DNA from 3 places in the Alloalcanivorax xenomutans genome. Region 2 is predicted to be linked to each of the others. Evidence: predicted binding sites of a transcription regulator. Region 2 holds the regulator's gene; each other region holds the start of a gene.
The links. Region 2 encodes PhoB, which activates phosphate uptake and scavenging genes when phosphate is short. Its sites were predicted from a motif close to TGTCATANNNNTGTCANA; they were not measured.

Region 1 (3,275 bases), 800 kb from region 2:
CAGCGCGTCAGCGCCCGCTTCCTTGAGAATCCAAGTTTGGAATCCCACCAGAACAGCGGCAATTGCACCACCCCAAAGGATCAGCAATAGCGTCGTGCCCAGCAGCCCGAGCCCGCCTGCCAATGCGGATAGCAGCCACAACGCCACTGAAGCGAGACATAGTGCGACCAGGAGTGAGGTGGTCCCCGAAATCAGGACCAGGCGTTAAGCTCTGATCATGACGATTGGAGACGATAATCATGAGCAGGAAACGCAAGCAGTACAGCAGTGACTTCAAGGCCAAGGTGGCTCTCGCAGCCCTCAAGGGCGATCAGACAACGTCGGAGATCGCCGCCCGCTTCGAGATCCACCCCACCATGGTCAGCCAGTGGAAGCGTGAACTCCTGGACAACGCCACGGGCGTCTTCGAAGGCAAGGATGGTAAAGCCGCCCAGAAGAGCCAGGAGGAGATCGACACGCTTTACCGCGAGATCGGCAAGCTGACGGTGGAACGCGATTTTTTGTCGCGCAGGCTCGATCGTTGAGCCGGGCTCAGCGCTTGGCCTTGATCGAGCCGCCATCCTCCGACAATCCCAGCCTGCGCCGGCAGTGCCAATTGCTCGGTATCAGTCGCTCATCGCTATACTACCAGCGCCGTGAGTTACTCGCCGAGGACCTGATGCTAATGAGGCTGATCGACGAGGAGCATCTGCGGACGCCGGTCTACGGCTCCCGGCGGATGACGACCCATCTCAACCGCTTGGGGCACACGGTGAACCGCAAGCGGATCCGTCGCCTGATGCGGCAGATGGGGCTGCACGCGGTGTACCCGAAGCCGCGCACCAGCCAGTCTGGCGTGGGGCATCGGGTCTATCCTTACCTGCTCAGGGATCGCGTCATCGATCGTCCCAACCAAGTCTGGGCCACTGATGTGACGTATATCCCAATGGCGCGAGGGTTCATGTACCTGGTGGCCATCATGGACTGGCACAGTCGCCGTGTGCTGGCCTGGCGGGTATCGAACACCCTGGATACGGACTTCTGCATTGACGCACTGGAGGAGGCCCTGGAGCGCTATGGGCCGCCGAGCATCTTCAATAGCGATCAGGGCTGCCAATTCACCAGCCAGGCGTTCACCGAGGTACTGAAGGCCCATGGCGTCCGGATCAGCATGGATGGAAAAGGCTGCTACCGGGACAACATCTTCGTCGAACGGCTCTGGCGTAGCGTGAAGTACGAGTGCGTCTATCTGAAGGCCTTCGAAGATGGTGCCCACCTACGCCGGGAGCTGAGGAAGTACTTCACTTGGTACAACCGTCAGCGGCCCCATCAAGGGCTGGACGATGCGACACCCGATGAGGTGTACTTCGCTCAACCACTGACCCAGGCGGCCTGACGCCTGATGATGGTCCGGTCAGAGCTTAAATCGTCTGTCAGGTGGTCCAACGGATGGGGTCCACTTCACGTTCCACTTTGGCTGAGCTCCATGTATTTCACAGAGCCCTTCGGAAAATCCTTGCGAACCAAAAGCACTTCATCAACCTGTCACGTCAGTGACACGACGGTGTCATCCCTCAGCTTTACCGTTCAATTGTAACTCGCAATACGGCGAGCTTATTTATTGCAAAAGGTGATCCTGTGGCCCCAACTCAATCAACCAATGTGATGCTTCGAGTCGAGAGTATGGGCGTAACCTACCCGGGAAACGTCCTCGCGCTCAAACCCACCAACGTTCACTTTCACAAGGGCGAATTCACCGTGCTACTGGGACTTTCAGGCGCGGGTAAATCCACTCTGCTTCGTTCACTGAATCACCTGGTTAAGCCCACAACCGGGAAGGTTGTGTCTGGCGAGTTTGGTGAACTGACCAACCGTAGAATCCTGCGACAGCACCGCAGCCGCACCGCCATGGTGTTCCAGCATCACCAGCTGATCGAACGATACACCGCGTTACAGAATGTGCTGACAGGCAGACTTGCGTATCACGGTACTTGGCGAAGCCTGCTTCCCCTGCCCCGGCAGGACCTGGAGTTGGCTCTGCAATGCCTCGACCGCGTAGGTCTGGCTGACAAAGCGCTTTCCCGAGTAGATCAGTTGTCCGGCGGCCAGCAGCAGCGGGTTGGAATCGCCAGAGCATTGGTGCAGCAACCATCCATGATTCTTGCCGATGAGCCCGTTGCCAGCCTGGATCCGGCCACTTCTGAAAAGGTACTCGGCCTACTGCGCGATATTTGTCAGGAAGATGGAATCACCGCGGTTATTTCCTTGCACCAATTGGAATACGCCCAGCGTTTTGCAGACCGGATCATCGGCCTTTCGAACGCTCATATCGTTTTTGACGATGCTCCTGAAAACCTGAAATCGAAACACCTGGACGAGATTTACCACCGTTCACCCAGCGTGGTAGCTGCGGAAGGCAAACCAGCCATCCATAAACCTAAGACCACCCCGATAACGACAGACGTACTGGAGATAGCACAATGAAGACAATGATTCACTCTTTGCTGGCTCTGATAATGATGCTCGGCATCCATTGGTCAGCCCATGCCGCAGATACAGACCCTGATCTTTTGAAAGTTGCCTTGCTGCCGGATGAGAACGCGTCAGAACTGATCAAGCGAAACCAACCTTTGAAGGATTACCTGGAAACCACTCTTGGTAAGGAAGTAGAACTGATTGTTACCACCGATTACTCCTCCATGATCGAAGCCATGCGTTTTGGCCGAATTGACCTGGCTTACTTTGGTCCGTTGTCCTATGTGATGGCCAAGAGTAAGAGTGACATTGAACCCTTTGCCGCCATGGTGGTAGACGGGAAGCCGACTTATCGCTCCATCATTATTGCCAATGCAGACTCTGGCGTTGGCTCCTTCGCGGATATCAAAGGCAAGAAAATGGCCTACGGTGACCGCGCATCCACTTCCAGCCACCTGATCCCCAAGACCGTACTCCTTGAGAAGGCAGAGCTCGAAGCCGGAAAGGACTATGAGGCTCATTTCGTCGGTAGCCATGACGCTGTTGCGGTTAACGTCGCCAATGGCAATGCCGACGCCGGAGGGTTGTCCGAAGTTATCTTCGAGCATGTGATGGACCGCGGCTTGATTGATCGGAGCAAGGTCAAGGTGCTGGGCTACAGCGGTGACTTTCCTCAATACCCCTGGGCCCTGCGTTCGAACCTGGCCCCTGAGCTGAAGAGCAACATTCAGAAAGCCTTTCTGCAGATCGATGACCCGGAGATTCTCGACAACCTGAAGGCTGAGGGATTCGCGGCAATTACCGACGAAGATTACGATGTC
Region 2 (3,275 bases):
GTATTCGTGATGCGCGCCGCCGGCTGCGTGATCAATGACTTCGCCGACCGTAATTTCGACGGCTCGGTGGAGCGCACCCGGGGCCGCCCGCTGGCCACCGGCGCCCTGAGCGCCAAACAGGCTCTGGGCCTATTCGTGGGCCTGCTGTTCATCGCCCTGATCCTGGTGTTGTTCCTGAACCGCTTCACCTTCTGGCTGGCGTTCGGTGGACTGGGGCTGGCCATCCTTTATCCGTTCACCAAACGCTTCACCAATCTGCCTCAGGTGGTGCTGGGCGCGGCCTTCAGCTGGGCCATTCCCATGGCGTTCGGCGCCGAAACCGCCAGCGTGCCGCCGATCGCCTGGCTGCTGTTCATCATCAACCTGCTGTGGACGGTGGCCTACGACACCGAGTACGCCATGTGCGACCGCGAGGATGACCTCAAGATCGGGATCAAGAGCACCGCCATTCTGTTCGGGGATCTGGACAAGGTGATCATCGGCATTCTCCAGGGTCTGGTGCTGGCCGGGCTGGTGCTGGTGGGGCTGCGCCTGGGCTTCGGCCTGCCCTGGTATCTGGGCCTGCTGGGCGCCCTCGTCCTGTTCGTTCATCAACAATGGCGCATCCGCTACCGGGAACGCTGGCCCTGTTTCCACGCCTTTCTTAACAACCATTGGGTGGGTGCCTGCGTTTTCGTCGGTCTGTTTCTGCAATATTTGTGACTCCCCGGAAACGCCGCCGCCCGGCGTAATGCCGCGACCGGCGGCGAAAAGGTTGGCAAATCTGTCATCAAGATGTCATAAAAAAGCCATCTAATGAGGCTCCCCACATCCGGGCGGGAAAGCGGAAGACCGAACTATGTCAAAAAATCGCATCCTCATTGTCGATGACGAGCCGGCCATCCGGGAGATGGTGTCCGTGGCTCTCGAACTGGCCGATTTCGACGTGCTCGAAGCCGAAAGCGCCCAGCAGGCCCACGAACGCATCGTTGACGAACGGCCGGACCTGGTCTTGCTGGACTGGATGCTGCCCTCGGTAAGCGGTATCGAACTGGCTCGTCGCCTGAAACGGGACGACAACACCAGCGAAGTGCCAATCATCATGCTCACCGCCAAAAGTGAGGAAGATAACAAGATCCAGGGATTGGACGTGGGCGCCGACGATTATGTCACCAAGCCGTTCTCCACCCGCGAGCTGATCGCGCGCATCCGCGCGGTATTGCGCCGCTCCTCCGCCGCCGCCGGTGAAAAGGAAATCGATGTCCAGGGTCTGTGCCTGGATCCGGTCAGCCACCGCATCAGCGCTCACGGGGTGCCGGTGGACATGGGACCCACCGAATACCGTCTGCTCGAGTTCTTCATGAGCCACCAGGAACGGGCCTACTCCCGCACCCAGTTGCTGGATCAGGTCTGGGGCGCCAATGTGTACGTGGAGGACCGTACCATCGATGTGCACATCCGCCGTCTGCGCAAGGCCTTGGCGCCTCACGGCTTTGATGGTTTCATTCAGACCGTGCGGGGCACCGGTTATCGCTTTTCGGTAAAATCCGCCCAGGTGTCCTGATACACCTCTGATACGGATCGCACCGGCCGAAACGGGCCTCCCCCTCCGCAACGGCCCCGAGAGGAAGCAACGGCCAATGAAAAGCAGTCTGGCCAAGGAAGTAAACCGCATCATTGTTCTTATCGCCCTGTCGCTGGTCGCGGCCCTGGCGATACAGAACATATGGCCGCTGGTGGTGGGTCTGCTCGGCTACATTGTCTGGAGCACCCGCCAGCTGTTCGCCCTCTACACCTGGCTGATCCGCGAGGAACACACCGAACCGCCGGACAGCGTGGGACTGTGGGGAGAGTTCTATACCCGGTTGGAACACCTTTTTCAGCAGGAGCGGCGCGCTCAGGAGAACCTGCAGGGCATCATTCTTCGCGCCCAGCAATCGGTGAATGCGCTGGAAGACGCGGTGGTGCTGATCGACAGCCACGGCTACCTGGAATACTGGAACCACGCCGCGCACCGGTTGATGGGCCTGAACGAGGAAAAGGATCTCGGCCAGCCGCTCACCAACCTGATCCGCCACCCCCGCTTCACCGAATACCTGTCCCGCGGCGACTTTCGTGAACCGCTGGAAATCCCCGGGCCGGTGGACGACAACCGTATCCTGCAATTCCGTATCACCGAGTTCGGCGTCGGTGACCAGTTGATCCTGGCCCGCGATGTCACCCGGCTGCATCACTTGGAGGAGATGCGCAAGGATTTCGTCGCCAACGTCAGCCATGAGCTGAAAACGCCGCTGACCGTACTCAAGGGCTATCTGGAGACCCTGCAGGACACCGTGCCGGAGGAGCAGGCCCGGCTACGCCGGGCGCTGTCGCAGATGGCCAGCCAGTCCCAACGCATGGAAGCCCTGGTGCATGACTTGCTGCTGCTGTCGCGGCTGGAAAGCACCAATACCGACAATACCCATCAGGCGGTGACCGTGCATGGCATGCTCAAGCGTATGCGTGAGAGCGCCCTGGCACTGGCGCCGGACAAGCATCACGAGATCGTCCTGGAGGTACCGGAAACCGCCCGGCTGGTGGCCAACCCGGCGGAGCTGGAAAGCGCCTTCGGCAACCTGATCACCAATGCCGTGAAGTACACACCGGAAGGCGGCCATATCCTGATCCGCTGGTGGCAGGACGACAAAGGCGCCCACTTTTCCGTCTCCGACGACGGTATCGGCATCGATCCGAAACATATTCCGCGCCTGACTGAACGCTTCTACCGGCCCGACACCAGCCGGGTGACCCAGACCGGGGGTACCGGTTTGGGACTGGCCATCGTCAAGCACGTGCTGATCCGTCACGGAGCAAGACTGGAGATTCGCAGCGAATTGGGCAAGGGCAGTGTCTTTACCTGCCATTTCCCGCCGGAACGGCTGGTGAGCAAACCCACCGCGCTGGCGCAGTAGCGCCCAGGCCAAAGGCATTCGCTATTCACTGCCAAGCGGAGCGCCGCCCGGGCAGCGAATGCCTTGCCTCAATAATGCGGCGGCGGCGCGTCCTGGATGCGCAGCGCGGTGACCTCCTCGTTCAGTTCCACCACCCGCTCCACCAGACGCTGGCACACCTTTTCCAGCTCATCCAGGGAACGCTGCTGACCACTGACGATACGGTTCAACTCATTCACCAGATCTTCCTGGTAAGCCAGCTTGGTTTCGATATCGAGAAAACGATCGTCGCTCATGAGTATCTCCGGTTAGCGGGCGGCCATTATAGCGGTCCATCCACCGCGTCCGTCAGTGCCTGTTCCGCCA
Region 3 (3,275 bases), 2.1 Mb from region 2:
TCTGATCCGGCTGGCGCCAGTGGTGAGAGTGCCGGGCTGGCGTTACCTCGGCCCGCTGGCGGGCGGCCAGGCTCTGATTCTGGAATGGCTGGAACTGGGGCAATCCCTTTCCCATGGACAATGGCGGGAGCTGGGCGAGCTGTTGCGGCGCCTGCATTCCGTGCCCGGTGAACAGTTCGGTTATCACCGCGATAACTGGATCGGCGCCAGCCGCCAATATAATGCGCCGTCGGCGGATTGGGCCACTTTCTTCGTCAACCAACGGCTGGCGCCACAATGGCGCTGGGCCTGTCAGCGCGGGCTGCCGGCGGCGGAGGCGGGCCAGGTGGAAGCGGTGATGGCGCTGGCCATGGATTGGCTCTCCGAAGTGACGGTGGCGCCGTCACTGGTGCACGGTGATCTGTGGTCCGGCAACCTGGGCACGCTCACCGACGGCACCGTGGTGCTGTTCGATCCGGCGGTGTACTACGGCCATGGGGAAGTGGATCTGGCCATGCTGGAACTGTTCGGTCCGGTGCCGGAAGAATGTCATCGCGGTTATGGTATCGACCCTCACGATCCCGCCGTGGTGCAGCGCAAGACGCTCTATAACCTGTATCATCTGCTCAACCACTTCGTGCTGTTCGGTGGCGGCTACCTCAATGCCATCACCCGCAGTTGTCGGACTTTGCTGTCCTACTGACAGCGCGATCCATGATGCCTTGTTGATGGTGTTGAGCTTTGACTCCCATTCGTATTGTCGCTGATGAAAACATGCCGGGGCTGGCGCCCTTTGAAGCGCTCGGGACGGTGCGCCGTGTGGACGGCCGCCGCCTTACCCGGATCGACCTTGCCGACACCGAGGTGTTACTGGTGCGCTCCGTTACCCGGGTGGACCGGGCGCTGCTGGAGGGCACCCCGGTGCGTTTCGTCGGCTCCGCCACCATCGGCACCGATCACGTGGACCGGGCGGCGCTCAAGGCCATGGGCGTGGCCTTCGCCCATGCGCCGGGTTGCAACGCCCGGGCGGTGGCGGAGTATGTGCTGCAGGCGCTGTTGCTGGCCTGCCGGGAACAGGGCAGGACCTTGCGCGACAGCAGCGTGGGAATTGTGGGGCTGGGGAACGTGGGCAGCCGGGTGGCGCAGTGGCTGAGCGCCCTTGGGGTAACGGTCCTGGCCTGTGATCCGCCGCTGCAACGGGCCGGAGCCGATACCGTGGTGCCGCTGACCGACCTGGATACGGTGCTGGCGGCGGATCTGGTTACCCTGCACGTGCCGCTGACTCGCCAGGGGCCGGATGCCACCTTCCATATGCTCGACCGGGAGCGCTTGTCGCGTCTCGGCCCCCGGCAAACGCTGCTCAGTACCTGCCGGGGCGCGGTGGTCGACAACCAGGCGTTGCGGGAGAGACTGACGGACGCCGACGCGCCGCTGGTGCTGCTGGACGTCTGGGAGGGGGAGCCACGAATCGATGCCGGGCTGCTGACGCGGGTGCGCCTTGGTTCCCCGCATGTGGCCGGCTACAGCGTGGAAGGGAAGTGGCTGGGCACCGCCATGCTCCACCAGGCCTTCCGCCTGTGGCGGGGGGAAAGCGCCGGGGTTCCGGTGATGGCCGGGGAGCGGCCGATACTGGAACACCCGGTGGCGAACGAGGGTGATCTGCTGACGTTGTTAAGGCGGGCGTACCGGATTGACGATGATGACCGACGCCTGCGTGCCAGCGTCGATGATATCGACCCGGGGAGGGCCTTCGACGCCTTGCGGCGCGACTATCCGCCGCGCCACGAACTGCACCACTGGCGTCACCGCGGAGAGGCGACGCCGGCGCTGGGCGCCTTGCTCAGCCTGCTTTTCGATCCGCCTGGCGCGGGTAGCGCCATGCCTGCTCCAGCTCTCGACAGGCCTTGAGAATCATCGCTTCGGTGATCGGAATCTCGCGTCCCTGTTCGTCCACCAGGGCGGCGTCGTTGAAATCTCCGGATCCCGGCGAGCGGGAGAGGGAAGTGCGGCTCATGGTAGTCTCTCCGTTAATCCGACCCTCCATGGAGGGCTGACCTTTGGGTTCGGGGTGATCTCCCCGGCACGGCCATTCTTGTTGTTGGATATGATGATTTTATGACGATGGACGAAAAATCCCCGCTAACCGTGGGGGTACTGGTCAATCCGTTCGCCGGCATCGGCGGTGCCGTCGGCCTGAAAGGCAGTGACGGTGCCGAAACCCGTGCCGAGGCCCTGCGCCGGGGCGCACGGCCGATGGCGGTGGAGCGCATGACCCGGGCCCTGCAAGCGCTGGGACCGGCGGCGCGGCCGCTGCGCTGGTTGACCTGGGGCGGCGACATGGGCGAACACAGCTGCCGGGACGCCGGTCTCCAGGCGGAGATCGTGGGACAGTCGCCGCGGGCCAGCGAAGCCGAACACAGCCGCGAGGCGGCGGCGGCTCTGGTGGCGGCCGGTGTCGACCTGCTGTTGTTCGCTGGCGGTGATGGCACCGCCCGGGATCTGGTGGACGCGGTGGGGCAGCGCATCCCGGTGCTGGGCGTGCCGGCCGGCTGCAAAATGCATTCGGCGGTGTACGCGGTGAACCCGGAAGCCGCCGGCCACTTGCTGGCGGACTTGCGCGATGGTGGGCTGGTGGCGCTGCAGGAAGCGGAGGTCCGTGACATCGACGAAGAGGCGTTCCGCCACGGTGAGGTCCGCGCCCGTTACTATGGCAGCCTGATGGTGCCGCAAGAGGGACGCTACCTGCAGCAGGTGAAATGTGGCGGCCGCGAAGTGGAGGACCTGGTGGTCACCGAAATCGCCGCCTGGGTCATCGACACGCTGGAGGATGACGTTTATTACCTGGTTGGCTCCGGTTCCACCGTGGCGGTGGTGATGGAACAACTGGGACTGCCGAATACCCTGCTCGGGGTGGATATCATCCGCAATGGCGAGGTGGTGGCGGCCGATGTAGGCGCCGAAGCGATCCTGGAATGTATCGGCGAAGCGCCGGCGCGGGCGCTGCTGACCGTGATCGGTGGTCAGGGGCACTTGTTTGGCCGTGGCAATCAGCAGTTCAGCCCGGCGGTGATTCGCCGTCTCGGTAAGGACCGCGTCCAGATCCTCGCCAGCCGGGGTAAACTGGCCACTCTGGAAGGGCGCCCATTGCTGGTGGACACCGGTGACGCCACACTGGATCAGGAACTGTGCGGACTTTGGCCGGTGACCAGCGGCTATGAGGATACGTTACTGTATCGGGTGGCGCTGGACGCCGGTGATGCGTAAATGGTCGGGCGCCAGAATTAAAAGGCCGCTGT

Region 1: a site for PhoB is predicted at 1,512-1,529, ahead of phnC (phosphonate ABC transporter ATP-binding protein). Genes of this name have one in related genera too.
Region 3: a site for PhoB is predicted at 2,083-2,100, ahead of RYH70_RS09400 (ATP-NAD kinase family protein). Genes of this name have one in related genera too.

The regions. Positions count from the first base shown of each region.
Region 1 is NZ_CP136538.1:3,614,960-3,618,234, reverse strand. Features, by position in the region: gene RYH70_RS16605 (hypothetical protein) at 1-147, opposite strand, end outside; one part of gene RYH70_RS16600 (IS3 family transposase) at 240-510, shown strand; one part of gene RYH70_RS16600 (IS3 family transposase) at 510-1,375, shown strand; gene phnC (phosphonate ABC transporter ATP-binding protein) at 1,645-2,463, shown strand; gene phnD (phosphate/phosphite/phosphonate ABC transporter substrate-binding protein) at 2,460-3,275, shown strand, end outside.
Region 2 is NZ_CP136538.1:4,415,696-4,418,970, forward strand. Features, by position in the region: gene ubiA (4-hydroxybenzoate octaprenyltransferase) at 1-702, shown strand, start outside; gene phoB (phosphate regulon transcriptional regulator PhoB) at 839-1,543, shown strand; gene phoR (phosphate regulon sensor histidine kinase PhoR) at 1,620-2,930, shown strand; gene RYH70_RS20425 (SlyX family protein) at 2,999-3,205, opposite strand; gene RYH70_RS20430 (TetR/AcrR family transcriptional regulator) at 3,232-3,275, opposite strand, start outside.
Region 3 is NZ_CP136538.1:2,006,872-2,010,146, forward strand. Features, by position in the region: gene RYH70_RS09385 (fructosamine kinase family protein) at 1-682, shown strand, start outside; gene RYH70_RS09390 (4-phosphoerythronate dehydrogenase) at 721-1,887, shown strand; gene RYH70_RS09395 (PA1571 family protein) at 1,820-1,993, opposite strand; gene RYH70_RS09400 (ATP-NAD kinase family protein) at 2,101-3,243, shown strand.